DNA from 4 places in the Rahnella sp. ChDrAdgB13 genome. Region 1 is predicted to be linked to each of the others. Evidence: predicted binding sites of a transcription regulator. Region 1 holds the regulator's gene; each other region holds the start of a gene.
What was found. Region 1 encodes PhoB, which activates phosphate uptake and scavenging genes when phosphate is short. Its sites were predicted from a motif close to CTGTCATAAAACTGNCNNAT; they were not measured.
Positions count from the first base shown of each region.

Region 2: a site for PhoB is predicted at 2,703-2,722, ahead of J8X26_RS07230 (heavy metal response regulator transcription factor). Genes of this name have one in related genera too.
Region 3: a site for PhoB is predicted at 2,448-2,467, ahead of pstS (phosphate ABC transporter substrate-binding protein PstS). Genes of this name have one in related genera too.
Region 4: a site for PhoB is predicted at 1,987-2,006, ahead of nudF (ADP-ribose diphosphatase). Genes of this name have one in related genera too.

Region 1 is NZ_JAEMGT010000001.1:54,879-60,455, reverse strand. Features, by position in the region: gene J8X26_RS00295 (cobalamin-independent methionine synthase II family protein) at 1-416, opposite strand, end outside; gene phoR (phosphate regulon sensor histidine kinase PhoR) at 673-1,992, opposite strand; gene phoB (phosphate response regulator transcription factor PhoB) at 2,016-2,705, opposite strand; gene sbcD (exonuclease subunit SbcD) at 2,933-4,171, shown strand; gene sbcC (exonuclease subunit SbcC) at 4,168-5,577, shown strand, end outside.
Region 2 is NZ_JAEMGT010000021.1:38,511-44,087, reverse strand. Features, by position in the region: gene J8X26_RS07250 (STM2901 family protein) at 1-198, opposite strand, end outside; gene J8X26_RS07245 (molybdopterin-dependent oxidoreductase) at 549-1,313, opposite strand; gene J8X26_RS07240 (cytochrome b/b6 domain-containing protein) at 1,306-1,947, opposite strand; gene J8X26_RS07235 (hypothetical protein) at 1,974-2,597, opposite strand; gene J8X26_RS07230 (heavy metal response regulator transcription factor) at 2,810-3,484, shown strand; gene J8X26_RS07225 (heavy metal sensor histidine kinase) at 3,477-4,934, shown strand; gene eptB (kdo(2)-lipid A phosphoethanolamine 7''-transferase) at 5,170-5,577, shown strand, end outside.
Region 3 is NZ_JAEMGT010000005.1:27,395-32,971, forward strand. Features, by position in the region: gene pstA (phosphate ABC transporter permease PstA) at 1-250, opposite strand, end outside; gene pstC (phosphate ABC transporter permease PstC) at 252-1,208, opposite strand; gene pstS (phosphate ABC transporter substrate-binding protein PstS) at 1,303-2,343, opposite strand; gene rluF (23S rRNA pseudouridine(2604) synthase RluF) at 2,560-3,432, opposite strand; gene glmS (glutamine--fructose-6-phosphate transaminase (isomerizing)) at 3,587-5,416, opposite strand.
Region 4 is NZ_JAEMGT010000034.1:8,735-14,311, forward strand. Features, by position in the region: gene yqiA (esterase YqiA) at 1-31, opposite strand, end outside; gene cpdA (3',5'-cyclic-AMP phosphodiesterase) at 28-858, opposite strand; gene J8X26_RS11755 (DUF1249 family protein) at 886-1,311, opposite strand; gene nudF (ADP-ribose diphosphatase) at 1,308-1,943, opposite strand; gene tolC (outer membrane channel protein TolC) at 2,175-3,662, shown strand; gene J8X26_RS11770 (DUF1190 family protein) at 3,854-4,522, shown strand; gene J8X26_RS11775 (glutathionylspermidine synthase family protein) at 4,531-5,577, shown strand, end outside.

The DNA of each region.
Region 1 (5,577 bases):
CTGGGAATAGTCATTTTCGGCACAGCCGTTCCGCTGATACTTTTCAGGAAACGGAAATCTTCCAGCATCGGGTGCGAACCAAAACCGAGTTTGCTCACCACTTTGATACTGCGCGCTTTCGTCTGTACGCCGTTGAACTGGATCCCCTGAACCGCATCATAACCTTCCACCCCTTCCAGGCCTTCGAAGAAGTCAAAGTGCCACCACGCACGGCGGAACTCGCCATCCGTCACCACCTGCAGACCGGCTTCACGCTGCAAATCCACCACACGGCGGATTTCAGTGTCTTCCACCGAGCGCAGCTGTACTGCATTAATTTCACCGGCCTGAAACTGTTTGCGGGCTTCTTTGATCGCGGCCGGACGCAGGAAACTGCCAACGACGTCAGCGCGGAACGGAGGGGTAGTACGTTGCATGAAAACTCCTTATGGCATCACGCCCCTGGCGGAATGCGAATGATTTACAAAGTAAATAATTACGTTGCGTTACTTATAGACATCTGGATGTCTAAACGGCTTTAAGGCCATACTGTCATGCAGCCTGTTCACTCACAACAGAGGAATTTTCATGGGACGTGAAATAAATTCATGATCATCAGGCAGAATCGCGCCATAAATAGAAATGAAAAAGCCTGCTATCGGCTGATAACAGACTTCACGTAAATTGCTGAAATTAAGGTTTTACGGTGACCGGGGAGTCTGACCCCTGAGGAACAATCAATTTTGGTGCCAGCGTGAACATAAACCGCGTGCCGACGCCGACTTCGCTGAGGACTTCGAGTTTCGAATTATGGTGGCTGAGCGCATGTTTTACGATGGCGAGCCCCAGTCCGCTGCCGCCGGTCTGGCGTGAGCGCGCCTTATCCACACGGTAAAAACGTTCGGTCAGACGCGGTAAGTGCTGCGGCGCAATGCCCGGCCCGTTGTCACTTATCTGAAACTGCGCGCCATGTTGAATTTGCTGCCAGCTGACTTCAATCCGCGTGCCCGGCGGGGTGTGATTCACGGCGTTATACACCAGATTCGACACTGCACTGCGCAGCTGATCTTCATTGCCAAAGACTTTCAGCTTTTCGTTTACCCGAAACACCACTTCATGTTTCCCGCCGCTTAACGTCTGCACTTCCCGCTCAAGCATGCTGAGCATCACCGGAATATCGACCTTCTCGTGCATATCGATATTGGCGGATGCTTCGATTTTCGACAGGGTCAGAAGTTGCTTCACCAGCCCGTCCATGCGCCTCGTCTGCTCCTGCATCGTATCCAGCGCTTTGGTGCGGAACGGCTCTTCCAGCTTGGCGTCTTCCATCATTTCCAGATACCCCTGCAACACAGTGAGCGGCGTGCGAAGTTCATGGCTGACGTTGGCAAAGAAGTTACGTCGCGCGCCTTCGAGCTGACGCATTTGCGTGACGTCACGCGCCACCATCAGAAGCTGCCCCTCGGAATACGGCATCACGCGAAACTCGACGTAATGTTCATTATTGAGTTGCAGATTCAGGGCACGGCTGAAGTCACGGGTCTGGATCCAGGTGCGGAATTCCGGATAACGCAGCAGGTTAAAAATATGCTGGCCGTTATCTTCCGGCCAGCGGAAACCAAGCAGATCCTGCGCCAGTCCGTTACACCAGAAGATATTGCCTTCTTCCGTCGCCAGAACCACCGCATCCGGCAGCGATTCGGCACCGCTGCGGAAACGTTTGATCAACTGACCTAATTCACGACGACGTCGCCGGTTGCGCATCTGCATCTGGTTCAGCCCGTAAAACAGCGGTTCCCAGCTCCAGCGCCCGTTCGGCGGGGTGATGCTGCGGTCAAGCCACAGCCAGTGAGAGAGTTTAAGCTGATTGTAATAATTCCAGCCCAGCGCCGCGACCAGCGACGCAAAGAGGAGCCAGCCGAAATGGCCGACGAAAATTCCGAGGATCAGGGCTGGCAGACAAAATAGAAAAAATTCGCCGGCCAGACGTTTCCATGACAAACGTTCTAACACACAGGTTCTCCGCTGTGGGGGACTCAATAACGCGTTGAGAAACGATATCCGGTACCACGAACAGTCTGGATCATTCTGTCATGTCCACTGGTTTCCAGCGCTTTACGCAAACGACGAATATGCACGTCTACCGTGCGATCTTCCACATAAACGTTAGTGCCCCACACGTTATTGAGCAACTGTTCTCTGCTGTAAACGCGTTCGGAATGGGTCATAAAGAAGTGTAACAACTTAAATTCGGTCGGCCCCATATCGAGCGCCTGCTCGTTGGCCATCACCCGGTGAGACGACGGATCCAGACTGAGCCCCTGCATGTCGATCACTTCTTCGACCGCCATTGGCGAAATCCGGCGCATCACCGCTTTAATACGGGCAACCAGTTCTTTTGGTGAAAACGGTTTAGTGATGTAATCATCGGCACCGACTTCCAGGCCGCGCACCCGATCTTCTTCTTCACCGCGAGCGGTCAGCATCATCACCGGAATTTCGCGGGTCAGCGCTTCACGTTTAAGGTGCTTAATAAACTGAATACCGGAACCGCCGGGTAGCATCCAGTCGAGCAGGATCAGTTCTGGGTAAGGTTCCACTAACTGACCAATCGCTGAATCAAAATCTTCAGCTTCTACTGCCTGATATCCATTCTGTTCCAGTACAAAACACACCATTTCACGGATTGGAGCTTCGTCTTCAACCACCAATATACGTCTAGCCATCGTAGGTCCTGCCAATAGGTTAGCGATCTTTTATTTGATTGCGGGCGCCATTATGCGTCAGTTTTGTGACAGATTTATGAATGAAAATGATGGTTCATTTAAGGCAAATATGACAGATAAATTCCCGCCATCCTGCTGAAATTGGTCTGATTTATCGGGGACAGGTTCCCCCGACGACGTTTATACTTTGCACCATTGTCGTCATACAGGGTTCACACGGGAGTCTCATGCGCCTGATCCACACCTCCGACTGGCACCTCGGCCAGTACTTTTTTACCAAAAGCCGCGCCGCTGAACATCAGGCATTTTTGCGCTGGCTGACCGGTCAGGTGCAGCAGCATCAGGTGGACGCCGTCATTGTCGCCGGGGACATCTTTGATACCGGTTCGCCGCCCAGTTACGCCCGCGAGTTGTACAACCGCTTCGTGGTGGAATTACAACAAACCGGCTGTCAGCTGGTGGTGCTGGCCGGGAATCACGATTCCGTCGCCACCCTCAATGAATCCCGCGAACTGCTTTCGTGCCTGAATACGCGGGTGATTGCCACCGTCGGTGAAGACCTCTCTGAACAGATTTTAGTGTTAAACCAGCGTGACGGGAAACCGGGCGCGGTGCTTTGTGCTATCCCGTTTTTACGTCCGCGCGATTTGCTCGCCAGTCAGGCCGGACAATCCGGCAGCGACAAACAGCTGGCATTACAGGAAGCCATCGCCGGACATTACGACACCCTGTGGCAGGCCGCGCAGGCCAAACGCGACGAACTGGGTATGCCGCTGCCGGTTATTGCTACCGGCCATCTGACCACCGTCGGCGTCAGCACGTCTGACTCCGTGCGCGACATCTATATAGGCACGCTCGACGCCTTCCCGGCCCAGGCATTTCCGCCGGTAGATTACGTGGCGCTCGGGCATATTCACCGCGCCCAGTGCGTCGCAAAAACCGAACATATCCGTTACAGCGGCTCGCCGATTGCCCTGAGTTTTGACGAACTGAGCAAAGCCAAAAGTGTGTACTTACTCGATTTCGACGGCGCAACGCTTAACGCCATCGACACGCTGGAAATCCCGGTTTTCCAGCCCATGCAGATCATCAAAGGTTCGCTGGCTGAAATCGAAAAACAGCTGGCGCAGTTTGCAGGCGGCGATATGCAAAAGCCGGTCTGGCTGGATATCGAAGTCGCCACGCAGGATTATCTCAGTGATATCCAGCGGCGTATTCAGACGCTGACCGCAGATTTGCCGGTGGAAGTCGTTCTGCTGCGCCGCAGTAAAGAACAGCGCATCAGCAGCATCGAACAACAGGAAAAAGAAACGCTCAGCGAACTGAGTGTCAGCGAAGTGTTCGAGCGGCGGCTGGCGCAGGAAACCGCCCCCGACGAACCGCGTCAGGCAAGGATGCGCACGCTGTTCGAACAGGTTGTCAGTCAGGTTACCAGCGGCGAGTCCGCAGAGGATGCCGCACAATGAAAATTCTCAGTCTGCGTTTAAAAAACCTGAATTCGCTGGAAGGCGAATGGAAAATTGATTTCACCGCTGAGCCGTTTGCCAGCAACGGTTTATTTGCCATCACCGGCCCGACCGGCGCGGGGAAAACCACCCTGCTCGACGCCATTTGTCTGGCGCTTTATCACCAGACACCGCGTCTGAACGTCACGCCGAGTCAGAATGAACTGATGACCCGCCACACCGCCGAATCGCTGGCGGAAGTCGAGTTTGAGGTCAAAGGCATTGGCTACCGCGCGTTCTGGAGCCAGCGCCGGGCCAAAAACTCGCCGGACGGCAATTTACAGGCGCCGAAAGTGGAACTGGCACTGCTGGCCGATGGAAAAATTCTGGCCGACAAAGTGCGCGATAAACTTGATGCCATCGCCGAGCTGACCGGGCTGGATTTTGGCCGTTTCACCAAATCAATGATGCTTTCACAAGGCCAGTTCGCCGCGTTCCTGAATGCCGATGCCAACGACCGCGCGGAATTGCTGGAAGAACTCACCGGCACCGAAATCTACGGGCGGCTTTCTGAGCGCGTGTTTGAACAACATAAAGAAGCCAAAAATCAGCTCGACGGTTTGTATCAGCGTATGGCAGGTATCGAGTTGCTCAGCGAAGAGCAGCGTCAGGCGTTTGAAACGGAACTTGCCGCGCTGAACGCGCAGGAAATTATCCTCAGCCAGCAGGCGCTTCAGCGCCAGCAGGATCTGAACTGGCTGCAACAATGGCAACAGGTGCAGCAAAAATATCAGCAATCTCAGCAGCAGCTGACGGCGGCAGAGCAGGAAAACCTCGCCGCAGCGCCGCAGTTGCAACAACTCGCGCGCAGTGAACCGGCTGAAAAGCTGCGTCCGCTGCTCAGCGACCGGTTGCGCTGTGAGAAAGAAACACAGGAGTTACAGCAGGCGCTCACGCAACTGGTTCAGCAACAGCAACAACAGGCCGCACAGATGACACCGCTGGCTTTGGCGCTGGAACAGGCGAAAACCGCTCGCCAGAAACAGGCCGGAGAGCAGCGCCAGCTACAGACGCTGATGGACGAAAAAGTTCTGCCGCTGGATAGCGAAATTGCCCGGTGGCACAAATCACTGACTGACACGCAGCAGGCCGTCAGTGAAGTACAGAAACAGGCCAGTGAGCATAACGCGACGCTGGCGAAAATCACCGAAGAACGGCAGAAACTGGAGGTACAGAGTCAGCAGCATCAGGCGAAACACACCACGCTGACCGCCGCGCTTGAGACTCAGCAACAGCGTCAGGTTGAACTGGAAAAACAGCAGCCGCTGACGGCGTTGCAGAAGCGGCAATCTGAACTGGCGCAACTGCGTCCGGTACGCCAGCAGCTGTTCTCACTCGCACAGATTTTCCCTCAGCTCGACTCACGT
Region 2 (5,577 bases), on a different contig from region 1:
CGCAGTTCGGGGTTTCCCTCTCGTTGTCTGGTTATTCATTCCACTGTATAACGCGACGACAGCACCAAAATCTGCGATACCCAAGCCAAATTGATCTACCGTGTTCTCACAAAAAATCATAAACAGGAGTTCACCCGCAGTCAGGTTGGACTTCCCTGCATAGAAGTAGGTTCCTTTTAGCTCTTCAACCGTATCCATACTTTCTCTTAATGGCGTGTTTATGAATCCTTGTATATTACGCGGGCCGAAATTCAGCAATATAGAGGAAGTGGACTCTGTCGTTAAAAAGCCTGTTTGTTGATCTGGGTTATATATTATGTGTTATTTTGCAGGGTTTTAAAAATATAATGGATGAGCCGTTAACTATTTCACTAATCAGTCTGGCTTAAATGAAGGGAGAGCTTTTTAAGACGAGTAATTTAAATAATGAAGTTGAAATTATGCCTTTCCGGCAGGGATGACTGGAAATGCCCTTTATTATTGATCCGGATAATGAATTCTACTTATTGAATTTTAGCCGGAATATAGAATAAAGGGCTAAGGTATTATCAAATCCCGCTAAACCAGTTATAACCCTGGTCTTCCCAGTAACCGCCCGGATTAGTATTGGTGACGAAAATCGCGCCGATATGTTTGGCGTTTTTGAAACCTAGCTTCGTAGGCATTCTCAGCCGCAGCGGGTATCCGAAATCCGGAGGCAGTGGTTTGCCGCCAAAATCCAGTGCCAGAATGGTTTGCGGATGCAGCGCGGTGGCCATATCGATGCTTGAGTAATAGCGATCATCGCATTTAAACCCGACATATTTAGCCGTCAGATCGGCTCCGACGTGTTGAAGAAATGTTTTGAGCGGCACGCCTTTCCACTGCCCGATAGCGCTCCAGCCTTCAATGCAAATCAGCCGGGTGATCTGGCTTTCCTGCGGCAGGCGCTGAAGTTGTTCCAGCGTCCACGAGGCTTTCTTTTGCACAAGTCCGGACACTTCCAGCCGGTAGTTCGGGATGTCGATTTCCGGCACATTGTATTCGGGGTAATACGCGTTGAAGCGAAACGGTGTTGTAATCTGGTCGGCGCGGTAAGTTTGCGCCAGTTTCTGCCCGCCAAATAACCAGCCCTGAACGCGATCATTCCAGCGCGACATCGCCCACAGCACTTTGTCGACTTCGTCGCCGTCCTGCAAATTACAGCCGGTCAGCATGGAAACGGCACCGAGCGTTAATCCTGAGCGCAGCAGTAGACGGCGCTGGATATTCACCAGCTGCTTGCGCTGATCGGGCTCCAGAATGATTTTTGGCCGTTGCGATTTTTCACTCATCGGCACTTTCCTCTTTATTCATTACCTTGCCGCCGGTAATCATCGCCACAAATGTTTTCGGCACCAGCAGCACCATCAGGACATGAATGACCACAAACAGCATCACGCCACTCATCGCAAAAAAGTGTACATATCGGGCAATATCAAACCCGCCGAACAGCCATACCAGCCCGCTGAACTGCACCGGTTTCCAGATGGATAAGCCGGAAAGCACCAGCAATACGCCGAGCAGCAAAACGCCGCTGTACATCAGTTTTTGCACGGCGTTGTACTGGCCGAGTTTATGGGGCAGATGGAAGGTCAGGGCACGAACGGTATCGCGCCAGACGCTGCGGGCTGAAAACGGGAAAAAGTCCCGTTTAAAATGGCCGCTGAAAACGCCCCACAGCAGATAAAAGAGAGCGTTAGCCGCCAGCAGCCACATCACGGCGAGATGCCAGGCGATGTTGCCGCCCAGCCAGCCGCCGAGTGTGGTGTTTTGCGGAAACGTAAAGGTAAACAGGGGATCCGCGTTATAAATCCCCCAGCCGCTCATCACCATACCAATCATTGCCAGAAGATTAATCCAGTGGCTGATACGCACCGGCCAGGAATGGATCCTGCGTTTTCGAACTGAAGAGGGCTGAGGTTTCACGGTAAATCTCCTGTTAAACAGCCTGATTACATCGGTGGCGCGACGCCGTCTTTACCGGCGGCGATGCCACGGGCAACCAGCGCACCTTTGTCATCTTTCATGGCGAACAGCACGATTTTAGTGCCCGGTTTCAGCAGGCTGCGGTCGCCCGGTGCCAGCAGAACCACAGGAACGTCGTCAGGAACAACAACTGTTTTCTCAGCATCGTGATACTTCACGGTCAGCGTGCGGCCATTGCTGTTGACCAGTTTGCCAACGGTACCGTTGGTCATGGTATTGATTTTCCCGTCAGCAGATTCAAACGGGTTGAAGCCTTCACCGCTGCCGCGCAGGCTTGGTGCGAAGACGTGGACTTCCAGCGCTTTCAGCGTGCCGTTAGCCTGCGGAACTGCGGCGGTACCGATGAAACTGTCGGGTTTGATATCACTGATCTGGCCTTTGGTAACGGCGTTGATCTTGGTCTGGTCAGTCAGCTTCACATCGAGCTTTTCACCCTGACGTGTGGTGATTTGCACCGATGAGTCATTAACTGAATCAATGGTTCCGCGCGTCGGTTTAATCACGTTATCGGCCGCAAAGGCGGATGTCATTCCGCTGCACATCAGCAGGGAACCCAGTAATAAACCGGCAAGGCGTGTAGGTGTGTTCATGATTAACTCTCCATTTTCTAGCGTTATTTCATTCTGTTAGATGAATCACTGAACCGGCCAGTGATGAATAACTTCATTAAGAGTGGACGATAAACCGGGATTGGTTGATGACAAGTTGATGACAAAATTGTCATCAAAGGTGTCTGATGAAACTGATAAACTTCCTCTGAATCATTCTTTGGGAGAATGATCTTGCGGCGCCGAGGGCCTGAATGCGGATACTGGTGATAGAAGATGATGTCAGCACAGGCGACTACCTGAAAAAAGGGCTGACGGAGGCGGGTTACAGCGTGGATCTGGCGCGCAACGGCGCAGACGGTCTGTTTCTGGCGCTGGAAGAGGGTTATGACACCGTGATCCTCGACGTCATGCTGCCCGGCCTTGATGGCTGGCAGGTGATGGAAGTGCTGCGTAAAAAAAGTGACGTGCCGGTGCTGTTTCTGACGGCGCGTGACGAAGTGCAGGATCGCATTCACGGGCTGGAACTCGGCGCGGATGATTATCTGATTAAACCGTTTTCATTTACCGAGCTGGTGCTGCGGATCCGCACCTTACTGCGCCGCCCGACGGCACGCGAGCCGGACACGTTTTCAGTCGCCGATCTGAATCTCGATGTGCTGCGCCGCCGCGTCACCCGACAGGATCAGACCATCGCGCTGACCAATAAAGAGTTTATGTTGCTGGAGCTGCTGATGCGCCGGGAAGGCGAAGTGCTGTCGCGCACCATGATCGCCTCGCAGGTCTGGGACATGAATTTTGACAGTGATACCAACGTTGTGGATGTGGCGATTAAGCGCCTGCGCGCCAAGGTGGATCGCGCCTTTGAGGTGAAACTGATCCATACCGTGCGTGGCATTGGCTACGTTTGTGAAGTGCGCAATGACTAACGTGATGAAAGAAACTGCCCGTCCGTCCGCCTCAAAACGAGCGATGTCGCTGACCTTGCGGGCGACATTACTGTTTGCGCTGATTGCCTCGCTGGTGGTCAGCGCTGTCGGTTTTTATCTCTATTATTCGATGGATAAAGAGCTGGTGCGCCGTGCGGATTATCAGGTCAGCGGGCGCGTGCAGTATTTCCGCCATCTGCTGGCGAATGAATTTCCGTTATCACAGCTGAGCCGTAATCCCGGTTTGTTTGAAAATATGCTCGGCAACGAGCGCGATATTCTGACTTTTCGTCTCGAAGGCGAGCCGCCACTGATTAACGTTAATCCCTCGCAGCTGATCTTACCGCCGGTTGCGCCCGTGCCCGACGGCCAGCCGCTCACCCTGGAGACCGTGCATCACCTGATGGCACCGGACGGAACGCCGGTGCGCTTTGCCCGTGCAAGTGTGCAGATTGAGGATGGCAGAACGGTAGAAATTACCGGCGCGCATTTCATGACGGAAGAATCGCGTCTGCTGGAGACATTTCGCTGGGAAATCATTGGCGCCGTGCTGTTCGCCTATTTGCTGATTGCCGCACTCGGTTATGTTGTGATCCGCAGAGGCTTAAAACCTTTACGCAACATGGCACAGGAGGCGACGCAAATTCATCCGTCCAGCCTCTCGACCCGGCTAAGCACGGAGAATGCGCCGCAGGAATTGCAGCAACTTATCTATTCTTTCAACGACATGCTGGAAAGGCTTTCGGAGGGCTATCAGCGCCTGACCCAGTTTTCAGCCGATCTGGCGCATGAGATCCGCACGCCGGTGGGCGCCCTGATGGGGCATTGCCAGGTGGCGTTGTACCAGCCGCGCACGGTGGAAGAGTATGAAACGCTGCTGGCAAACAATATGGAAGAGCTGGAACGTATTTCCCGCATGGTGGAAAACATCCTTTTTCTTGCCCGCGCCACCGACGCGCGGTCTGTTTTAACCATCACCGGTATTGATGTTTCCTCTGAAATTACCCGTATTCAGGAATATTTTGAAGGGCTGGCGGAAGAGCGTGAAATGGAGTTGTACGGCGAAGGGCAGGGGATTTTGTACGCGGACGCTATCTTGTTTCAGCGCGCGATCAGCAATCTTGTCGCCAACGCCGTGCGTTACGGTCATGACGGCAGCACCATCACGATCAGCGCACAACCGCAGGGTAAAGGCATGGAGATTCATGTGACCAGCCAGGGCAATCCGATCCCGCCGGAAAAACTGGGCAAACTCTTTGACCGTTTCTACCGGGCCGATGCATCACGCAGTGAAGGCGGCAGCTCCAGCGGTCTCGGTTTATCGATAGTTCAGGCGATTATGGCGCTGCATCAGGGAAGCGTTCGGGTAACGAGTTCGCCGCAGGGCGAAACCCGGTTCACGCTGTCATTTCCGGGGCCATTATCCGATCCGGATCACAGGCTTTCTTAATAATTCTTCAACAGCTCGGAAAAATTTCAGAAAATCTTAAAGAAAATTCATTTTTTACTTATTGAAAAGTAAGGGTTTGGTTAATTTGGTTACATTATCACAATGGCAGAAACCTTTGCATTTGAACAAAAATGCTTGTCCCGGGGTCTGAATAGTCCTAAGGAGTGGGTTCCATCCTCCGGTTCGAACGGTCAGTACGACGTAAACAGACTCACAAAAGAGCCATTTATTACTAATGCATAAAATACGTTCACTTTCGCTGCAGAGCATTTCTGTTTTCATTGCGCTTTATCTTGGGATCCTGTTAAACCTTCCGATTTTCATCCGCCGTTACAGCCAGCTGCATTATGACAATATGCTGTCGATCGTGGTCGAGATGGTGGCGTGTGTTGCCCTGGTTTACTTCCTTTGTATGCTGCTCTCCTATACCGGCAAAACGGTTTTCCGTGTGCTGATGACTGCCATTGTGATTTCCTCGGCGGCGGCAAGTTATTACATGATCCTGTTCAACGTCGATATCGGCTACGGGATTTTGGCGGCAGCGCTGGCCTCAGACTCCATTGATTTATCGAAAGAATCTGTCGGTACGCATTTTGTGGCCTGGACGGCGCTCGTCAGCCTGATCCCGGTATTTTTGATGTGG
Region 3 (5,577 bases), on a different contig from region 1:
CAATGGCGTTCGCCAGACCACCGCCAGCCGTATTTGGCGGCGGGGTGTTTTGGGTAAACAGCGCCAGAGACATGCCGTCTACGCCTTTCACGACGGTCGTGAACAGGATCCAGACCAGCCAGAACAGGCCAAAAAGCATGGTCAGCATGGAAATCATCAGCGCCAGACGGTTCTTCTGACGGCGCCATGCCTGACGTTTGCGACGTGATTCCAGTAAGGCTGCGTTACTTTGCATTTCGAGTGTCGTCATCTTAACGGCCCTCTTTCTTAGCCAGACGCAGAATCATGACTTTCGACAGCGCCAGAACAATAAAGGTGATAACAAACAGGATAAGGCCCAGCTCCATCAGCGCGGACGTATGCAGACCTGCTTCAGCTTCGGCGAATTCGTTCGCCAGCGCCGAGGTAATACTGTTGCCGGGCGCGTAAAGCGAAATGCTGTCGAGCTGGTAGGTGTTACCGATAATGAAGGTCACCGCCATAGTTTCGCCGAGCGCACGGCCAAGACCAAGCATGACACCGCCGATGACACCATTTTTGGTGAACGGCAGCACGATGCGCCAGATCACTTCCCAGGTCGTACAACCAATTCCGTAGGCCGATTCTTTCATCATGACCGGCGTTTGCTCGAACACGTCACGCATGACGGAGGCAATGTACGGAATGATCATGATGGCCAGAATGACACCTGCCGCCAAGATGCCGATACCAAATCCCGGGCCGGCGAAAAGCGCGCCAACAATCGGAATACCGGAAAGCACATCACCGACCGGTGTCTGGAAATACTGGGCAAACAGCGGAGCGAAAACGAATAAACCCCACATGCCGTAAACAATGCTAGGGATCGCCGCCAGCAGTTCGATAGCAATACCCAGCGGACGTTTCATCCAGTTAGGTGCCAGCTCAGTGAGGAATAATGCGATACCAAAACTGACGGGAACGGCAATCAGTAAGGCGATAATCGAGGTCACGACGGTACCGTAAATAGGCACCAGTGCGCCGAACTGCTGATTCGGGGCATCCCATGTTTTCGTCCACAGGAAGGATAATCCGAATTTTTCAATGCTAGGCAGCGAAGCAATAAACAGCGAGACGATGATTCCGCCCAGCATTAATAACACGATCAGCGCAGCCAGTTTGACCAGCGCGCCGAAAAGGATGTCACCGTTTTTGCTTGGTGCTTTGATAGCCGGCTTGTATTCAGCCATACCACTCTCTTTTAATTAAGATTTAATTCCCTCCCCGGCCGGAGAGGGAATGAAGCAGAAGACTTGTACTCTATATCAGACGAGACGTCAGATCCTAGTAAAGTGCTTTGCCGCTGCTATCTTTGATATTTGCTTTCCAGGCTGCACGAACCTGCTCAACGACTGAAGGTGGAAGCGTTGCATAATCCAGGTCAGTCGTCAGTTTATTGCCGTTTTTGTAAGCCCAGTCGAAGAACTTCAGAACTTCAGCACCTTTGGTCGCATCCTGCTGATCTTTGTAAATCAGGATGAAGGTGGTGGAGCTGATTGGCCACGCGTTGTCGCCTTTCTGGAAAGTCAGGTCCTGAGCGAAGGTTTTGCTCCAGTCAGCGCCTTTAGCTGCTGCACTGAAGGATTCTTCTGTCGGGCTGATCGCCTTGCCATCCGCATCAACCAGCTTGGTATAAGCCAGGTTGTTTTGTTTAGCGTAAGCATATTCTACGTATCCGATTGAGCCCGGCAGACGCTGTACAAATGCGGCTACGCCGTCGTTACCTTTGCCGCCCAGACCGGTAGGCCAGTTAACTGTTGAACCTGAACCGATTTTCTCTTTCCACTCGTTGTTCACTTTTGCCAGATAGCTGGTGAACACGAAAGAAGTACCGGAACCGTCAGCACGACGAACAACGGCGATATTGGTATCTGGCAGTTTCACGCCCGGGTTCAGCTTAGTGATCGCCGCGTCGTTCCACTTTTTGATTTTGCCCAGGTAGATATCACCCAGCGTTGCGCCGTCCAGCGTCAGCTGACCTGATTTGATGCCCGGGATATTCACTGCCAGTACCACGCCACCGATCACGGTAGGGAACTGGAACAGGCCGTTTTTGTTCAGATCTTCTTCTTTCATCGGAGCATCAGATGCGCCGAAATCAACGGTCTTGGCGATAATTTGTTTCACGCCGCCGGAAGAGCCGATGCCCTGATAGTTAACCTGAGTACCGGTTGCTTTCTGGTATGCATCCGCCCACTTAGCGTAGACAGGTGCAGGGAAGGTGCCGCCAGCGCCAGTCAGATTACTAGCAGCGAAAGCAGACATTGCTGTGAGGGAGAAAGTCGCTGCTACAATACCGGCGACGGTGTTACGCATCAATTTCATGTTCCACTCCTAGTGGTTTTTTTTTGTTCGACCCAGGTCGAGATTTATAAAGTGTTTGGCACAGGAGGAAAATAGGACAGTTTGGTGACAGTAAAATGTACGTTATATGACAGTTTTATGACACTGGTCACAATTTAGGCGAGATGGGCAAACTGAAGCGGACCGATCAAATAAAAACCGGCCCAAAGGCCGGTGGCAGCGGAAAGAGATGCGGACTTAACGCCCTTTCTTTTTACGTCCTGGCTGTGCAAAACGTTTACGGGAAGCTGAATTTCCGTCGGGTTTCTCGGTATTTTTCGGTTTTGTGACAACCGGTTTTTTGGCCTGAGCAGGTTTAGACTGCGTTTTTTTGGCCGGCTTTTCTTCAGAAGTTGAGTTTTCAGTCAGTCTGAATAATTCGACCAGCTCATCGTCCGTCAAATCACGCCATTCCCCCAAAGGCAAGCCTTTCAGGTTGATGTTCATAATCCGCACACGCTCAAGCTTGGTGACTTCAAAGCCAAAATGCTTACACATACGGCGGATCTGGCGGTTAAGCCCCTGAACCAGCGTGATACGAAATACAAAGGGCGCTTCTTTCTTCACTTTGCACTTTTTGGTCACCGTTCCCAGCATCGGCACACCCGCGCCCAGGCCGGTAATAAACTCATCCGTCACCGGTTTGTTGACCGTTACGACATATTCTTTTTCGTGGTCGTTGCCCGCACGCAGGATTTTATTGACCAGATCACCGTGGTTGGTCAGTAAAATCAGGCCCTGAGAATCTTTATCCAGACGCCCGATAGGGAAAACGCGCTTGCTGTGGTTAACGAAATCACTGATGTTGTCCTGCTCACCGTCTTCCATCGTGGTGATGATCCCCACGGGCTTATTAAGCGCGATAAGCACTAAATCTTCTTCATCACGCGGTTCAATCAGCTGGCCGTTAACTTTCACCACATCACCGGCAAATACTTGTGCGCCCACGGAGGCGCGTCTGCCATTGATAAAAACGTTTCCCTGTTCAATGTAACGATCGGCATCACGGCGTGAGCAGATCCCGCTCTCGCTAATGTATTTGTTGAGACGAATGGAGGGGTTGGACAGCATTCAGCAAATCACCTTCGTAAAAAGGCGGACTATACCTTATCCGTGGCGGCTAACGAAGCCTGAGAGAGGAGAATCGTGACCACGCCTTAGCCTTTTAGAAATAAAAAAGCGCCCGAGATGGGCGCTTAGCAGGCAGTTTCAAAGCCAGCGTGGCTTATTCTACTGTGACCGATTTGGCCAGATTACGTGGCTGGTCTACGTCAGTGCCTTTAATCAGCGCGACATAGTAAGACAGAAGCTGTAACGGGACCGTGTAGAAGATCGGTGCGACGATTTCTTCGACATGCGGTAACTGAATGATTTTCATACCGTCGCTGTCGGTGAAACCGGCATCCTGATCGGCGAAGACATACAGCAGACCACCGCGTGCGCGCACTTCTTCGATATTCGACTTCAGTTTTTCCAGAAGTTCGTTATTAGGCGCAACCACAATCACCGGCATATCCGCGTCAATCAGCGCCAGCGGGCCGTGTTTCAGCTCGCCTGCCGCATACGCTTCCGCATGAATATAGGAAATCTCTTTCAGCTTCAGCGCACCTTCCATCGCGATCGGATATTGATCGCCACGGCCGAGGAACAGCGCATGATGTTTGTCAGAGAAGCCTTCCGCCAGCGATTCGATGGTTTTATCCAGCGACAACATCTGTTCGATACGCGCAGGCAGCGCCTGTAACGCGTGAACAATGTCATGCTCAACCTGCGGTGCCATGCCTTTCAGACGACCCATACGTGCCACCAGCATCAGCAGAACGGTCAGCTGCGTGGTAAACGCTTTCGTCGACGCCACGCCGATTTCCGTGCCCGCTTTGGTCATCAGCGCCAGATCGGATTCACGCACCAGCGAAGAACCGGCTACGTTACACACGGCCAGAGAACCGAGATAACCCAGCTCTTTGGACAGGCGCAGTGCAGCCAGCGTGTCGGCGGTTTCACCGGACTGAGACAGGGTGATGATCAGGCTGCCAGGACGAACGGCAGATTTGCGATAACGGAATTCCGACGCAATCTCGACATCACACGGCATACCGGCCAGTGATTCGAACCAGTAACGCGCCACCATACCGGAGTTGTATGACGTGCCGCAGGCAATGATCTGAACATGCTGAACGCGGGAGAGGATTTCATCCGCCTTTTCGCCCAGTTCGCTCAGATTCACTTCACCGTGGCTGAAACGTCCTTCCAGCGTGTTTTTAATCGCCAGCGGCTGTTCGTAAATCTCTTTTTGCATGTAGTGGCGGTAAGCGCCTTTGTCACCGGCGTCGTACTGCACTTTGGATTCGATTTCGGCACGTTCTACAGCATGACCATTTTTGTCATAGACACTGACGGAGCGGCGCTTAACTTCAGCCACATCACCTTCTTCCAGGAACAGGAAGCGGCGGGTCACAGGCAACAGCGCCAGCTGATCGGAGGCAATGAAGTTTTCACCTACGCCACGGCCAATCACCAGCGGGCTGCCGGAACGGGCTGCGACCAGAACGGACGGATCACGTCGGTCCATCACCACAGTGCCATAAGCGCCGCGCAGCTGAGGGATCACGCGCTGAACGACTTCCAGCAGTGTGCCGCCCTGAAGTTGTTCCCAATGCACCAGATGCGCAATCACTTCGGTATCCGTTTCGGAATCAAAACGGTAACCACGTTCAATCAGTAATTCACGCAAAGGTTCGTGGTTTTCGATAATGCCGTTGTGCACTACCGCAATGTAATCAGACACATGCGGGTGTGCGTTCGCTTCAGAAGGTTCACCGTGCGTTGCCCAGCGGGTATGTGCAATACCGGTACCGCCGTGCAAAGGATGTTGATCCAGAGCCTCAGCCAGCATCTGGACTTTTCCCAGACGACGCAGGCGCCCCATTTTCCCGTCGGTATCAATGACAGCCAGACCGGCTGAGTCATAACCGCGGTATTCCAGACGGCGTAAACCTTCCAACAAAATTTCAGCAATATCGCGTTGCGCTACAGCGCCTACAATTCCACACATCAGTTTTATTCCTATAGAAGGTCTTTCGGGACCTTTTTTGATGCCTGACCTGATTTATCCACACGCCCCGTTTTCCGGTGTACGTGCGGTTCCCCGAGCCTTGTAGAGAGTTGGGGATTATTATGTTTTGGACTGAGTTTCGACGACAAAACCCAGACCAA
Region 4 (5,577 bases), on a different contig from region 1:
TGAAACCGTGCAGGTAAAGTAAGGTATTCATTCGTACCCGTCCGACTCGGTGTCAGGATGAAACTCGCTGGTTTCCAGACGGAAAACCTGGGTTTCGACACGGCCATCAGGATACAAGTCGAGATAACGCCATCCCGGTGCGACGGTATCAATCGTGAAATTAGTGCAATGCGGTTTGAACTGAACGCAGGTAGACGGCGTGGCGTACAGACGACGTCCGTACCAGTCGAGATCCAGCTCCTGATGAATGTGGCCGCACAAAAGCGTGTTCACTTTCGGGTAATTGACCAGAACATTCGCCAGCATGTGCGCGTTACGCAGGCTGTGCTGATCGAGCCAGGTACAGCCAGAAGGCAGCGGATGGTGATGAAGCATCAGCAGGGTAAAGCGATCGGGATACGCATTCAGGCAACGTTCCATCCATTCCAGCTGATACTCGCTCAACTCTCCGTGCGGCACGCCGAAAACCTGCGTATCGAGCAGGATTATCTGCCAGTCGTCACCGAGGAGGACATGTTTGGAGGGGCTGATCCCGGCTTCCTGCAAGGCATTCACCATTGCAGGCTGGAAATCATGGTTACCGGGCAACCAGACACAGGGTGCCGCCAGTTCGCTGATACCACGGGCAAACTGATGGTAGGCTTCCACCGACTGATCCTGAGCCAGATCACCGGTTGCCGCGATGATATCGACTTCGCGCTGCTGTGCTTTTATAGCGTCCAGCACCGCGCGATAGCTGTTAAACGTATTCACGCCCAGCAATGTCTCATCTTCACCGGCAAAAAGATGGGTATCTGTAATCTGTAGAATTCTGACTTTGGCCCCATTCACCAAAGGCAGTTTAAACAGGCTTTCCAAATCGTTTCCTTTGTTGTTGAAGTCTGTCTAACACACCGGAATTGCCATCGCTCCGTGCGCAAGGCAATAACGCAGCCAGTCCGCCAGGAACTGGTTAATTTGATGCTTTTCATCACGCTGATGCAACTTTTTATTAGGGTAATCATAGCGTGCTTTGAAGCGAAAGATCTGCTGACTCGCACACACTTCGGCCACCATGGCGTCGTGATACAGGCGAACCGTCAGTGAAGGCAGGCTCCAGTAACTGACGGCCGGTGCGGTCTGTTTGATTTCCACCAGCGACGTATAGCGCGTCGATTCGAGGATCGTCAGGCAATATGTGGCGCTACTCACCTGATATGTCACTGTTTCACCGGGCTCATCGGTGCGCGGCATCAAACGGCGCAATTGTGCGAAATTGGTTTCGCACAATCTCATCATTTCAGGGAAATCAGGGGTATAGCGCTTAATCATTCGTTGGCCCACTCTTTTCTCAGGGATTCATGGTGTAGCTGCAGCCATTGCAGGGCAATCACTGACGCCGCATTATCTATCGCTCCCTCTTCCACCCAGCGGTAAGCCTGTTCGCGGCTGACCACATGCACCCGGATGTCTTCATTCTCTGCTTCCAGACCGTGAATTCCTTCTGCCGTTGTCGCATCAACTTCGCCGACCATAATAGAAAGACGCTCGCTGGTTCCGCCCGGGCTGGCCAGGTAATTCAGAGCCGGTTTACAGCGTTTTACCACAATGTTCGCTTCTTCAAGTGCTTCACGGCGGGCGACGTCTTCGACTGTCTCGCCCTCTTCAATGATACCGGCGACCATCTCCAGAAGCCATGGGGTATCACTGGAATCAATACATGGGATGCGGATCTGTTCAATCAGCACGACTTCATCGCGCTGCGGATCATAAGGCAGCAGCACCGCTGCATGGCCCCTTTCGAAAACTTCACGCACAACTTCGCCGCTCATTTCCCCATTAAACAGCCGGTGACGAAACCGATATGCAATAATAGAAAAAAAACCTTTATATCGCGTCTCACGTGCAATAATTTCTACATCATCTTTACCGAAACTAACCGGTGAACTTTTGAATGCACACATGGATTGTTTTCCTCTTCCCTCATAAAGGCAATTTATCGTCCTTTGAGGTCAGTTTGATGAAAATGCGTTAATAATAATCAAGGTTGTTTGTGATAGATTTAGGCACATCCAGCGGGGAAGGCACGTTAAGCCAACCTCCCCGCTAGCCTGACTCTGCTAGAATCCGCGTCTATTGGTTTATTTGACTGCGCCACCATACATAACAACATTGCTGCACAACAAGGAATGCAAATGAAGAAACTGCTCCCCCTTCTCATCGGACTCAGCCTGGGCGGCTTCAGTACGATAAGCCAGGCCGAAAACCTGATGCAGGTCTATCAGCAAGCCAGGACGAGTAACCCGGACCTGCGCAAATCCGCTGCTGACCGGGATGCTGCATTCGAAAAAATCAACGAAAGCCGCAGTCCTTTATTACCGCAACTCGGTTTGGGTGCGGATTATGGTTATACCAATGGCTACCGCGATGCGAATGGCGTTAATAGTGATGTTGGCAGCGCCAGCCTGCAATTAACGCAGACCCTTTTTGATATGTCAAAATGGCGCGCACTGACCTTGCAGGAAAAAACTGCCGGTATTCAGGATGTGTCTTACCAGACTGACCAGCAATCTTTAATCCTGAATTCTGCGACGGCTTATTTCAACGTATTGAGTGCGATCGATTCACTCTCTTATACCGAAGCGCAGAAACAGGCTATTTATCGTCAGCTGGATCAAACCACGCAGCGTTTTAATGTTGGCCTGGTGGCTATCACTGACGTGCAAAACGCCCGTTCACAATACGACACCGTATTGGCTAACGAAGTGACTGCCCGCAATAACCTGGATAACGCACTGGAATCTCTGCGTCAGGTGACCGGCATGTACTATCCGCAACTCTCTTCCCTGAACGTGGATAACTTCAACACCACGCGTCCGCAGCCGGTAGCCACCCTGTTGAAAGAAGCAGAAAGCCGCAACCTGAGCTTGCTGTCTGCACGTCTGTCACAGGATCTGGCTCGTGAGCAAATCCGTTATGCGGAAACCGGCCACATGCCTACGGTTGATCTGACCGCATCTACCGGTATCAGCAATACCAAATACCACGGCGACAAAACTGGCGGTTCTTCCAGCTACCAGGATGCCGATGCAGGGCAGAACAAAATTGGTCTGAGCTTCTCTCTGCCACTGTACAGCGGCGGTTCTGTAACCTCTCAGGTCAAACAAGCTCAGTACAATTTTGTTGGCGCCAGCGAACAACTGGAAAGCGCGCACCGCAGCGTTGTTCAGACCGTACGTTCTTCCTTCAACAACATCTCTGCCTCTATCAGCAGCATCAACGCCTATAAACAAGCCGTTGTTTCTGCTCAGAGTTCTTTAGATGCGATGGAAGCCGGCTATCAGGTGGGGACACGTACTATCGTTGATGTGCTGGATGCGACCACCACGCTGTATAACGCCAAACAACAGCTTTCCAGCGCCCGTTACACGTATCTGATCAACCAGCTGAACATCAAGTCAGCACTGGGTACGCTGAACGAAAGCGATCTGCTGGCACTGAACGGTGCTCTGGGTAAACCTGTGCCAACGGCACCGGATCAGGTTGCACCTGAAACCCCGCAGCAGGACGCCACGGCGGACGGTTATGGCAACAGCACGGCGGCTGCACCGCGTACTGAAAAAGCCAGCGCAACCACCCAAACGCGTACGACGAAGAAAAGCGGCAACCCTTTCCAGAACTAAATCTGGCAGGTTTCTTTTTTCATCGTAAAGACCAGGGCAGCCTGAAAAGGCTGCTTTTTTTTGCCTGTATCACGTCGCTCTGTAAAGTCTCGTAACAATTGCCTGTCGCTGCTTTAACATTAACCAACTTTCCCCTATTCTTAGGCCCTACTGGGAAAGGGCAAAAAAGCCCTACACATGGGATAAGAACGATGAAACGGACACAACACGTTAACCTGGCTACCTTCCGTAAATCATGGCGTAGCTCTCGGATCACACCTGTCGCACTGGCGGTAAGCGCCGTCTTTATGTTGTCTGCCTGTGAGAAAACCGATGAAACGGTTTCCTTGTATCAGAATGCTGACGACTGTACGAAAGCCAATCCGTCCGGCAGCACGCAGTGCGTCGATGCCTACAACGCAGCCAAAACAGAAGCGGCAAAAACGGCACCTAAATACGCCAGCCGTGAAGACTGTATTGCTGAGTTCGGCGAAGGCCAGTGTACTCAGGCTCCCGCGCAGGCTGGTGTCGCTTCAGCCGAAGGCCAGAGCAGTGGCAGCATGTGGATGCCTTTGATGGCAGGTTACATGATGGGCCGGATGATGAGCGGCGGCGCTTACGCGCAGCAGCCTCTTTTCAGCTCTAAAAACCCGGCCAGCCCGGCAAACGGCAAATTCGTCGATGCCACCGGCAAAAACTATGGCCCGGCAACCGCAGGTGGCCGCACCATGAATGTGCCGAGAACCGCCATGGCACCGAAACCGGCAGTCACAAACACTATTACACGCGGTGGCTTCGGCGACAGCGTAGCCAAACAAACCTCAATGCAACGCAGCTCCTCTGCGGCACCTCGCAGCCCTGGCCGCAGCATGGGTGGCTAAGAGATAAAATGAAACGTTTAGCGATTAATGAGCGCCCGGACTGGCGCGAAAAAGCCACGGAGTTTGGCTTCAATTTTCACACCATGTATGGCGAACCCTACTGGTGTGAAGATGCTTATTATCAGTTCACGCTGGCGCAGATTGAAGAGATTGAAGACGCCACTGCCGACATCCATCAGATGTGCTTAAAAGTGGTTGAGCGTGTGGTGAATGACGACAAACTGATGGCGAAATTCCAGATCCCAAAACACGTCTGGGAATTTGTCCGCAGTTCATGGCGCACGCAACAACCTTCGCTGTATTCGCGCCTGGATCTGGCCTATGACGGTGTGAATCCACCCAAGCTGCTGGAAAATAACGCCGATACACCGACCTCTCTCTATGAAGCGGCTTTCTTCCAGTGGCTGTGGCTCGAAGATCAAATCGCTGCGGGTAACTTGCCGCCAGATGCCGATCAGTACAACAGTTTGCAGGAAAAGCTGATCGAGCGTTTCAGCGAACTGAAGAACGAGCACGGTTTTTCGTTACTGCACATCGCCTGCTGTCAGGACACCGAAGAAGATCGCGGCACCGTTCAGTATTTACAGGACTGCGCGCTGGAGGCTGAACTGGCCAGCGAATTCCTGTTTATCGAAGAAATCGGTCTGGGCGAGCGCGGGCAGTTTACCGATACGCAGGATCAGGTGATTTCCAACCTGTTCAAGCTGTATCCGTGGGAATTTATGTTCCGCGAAGTGTTCGCCACCAAGCTGGAAGACGCCGGTGTTCGCTGGCTTGAACCTGCCTGGAAGGCCATTTTGTCGAACAAAGCCCTGCTGCCGTTGCTGTGGGAAATGTTCCCGGATCACCCGAATCTGTTACCGGCGTATTTTGCTGAAGATGCTCACCCGCAACTGGATCACTACGTCGTGAAGCCACTGTTTTCACGCGAAGGCGCTAACATCAAAGTCATCGAGAAAGGCCATGAAGTGGCCAGTGTTGACGGCCCGTATGGTGCAGAAGGCATGATCGTGCAACAGTTCCATCCGTTGCCGGTATTCGAAGGCAGTTACACG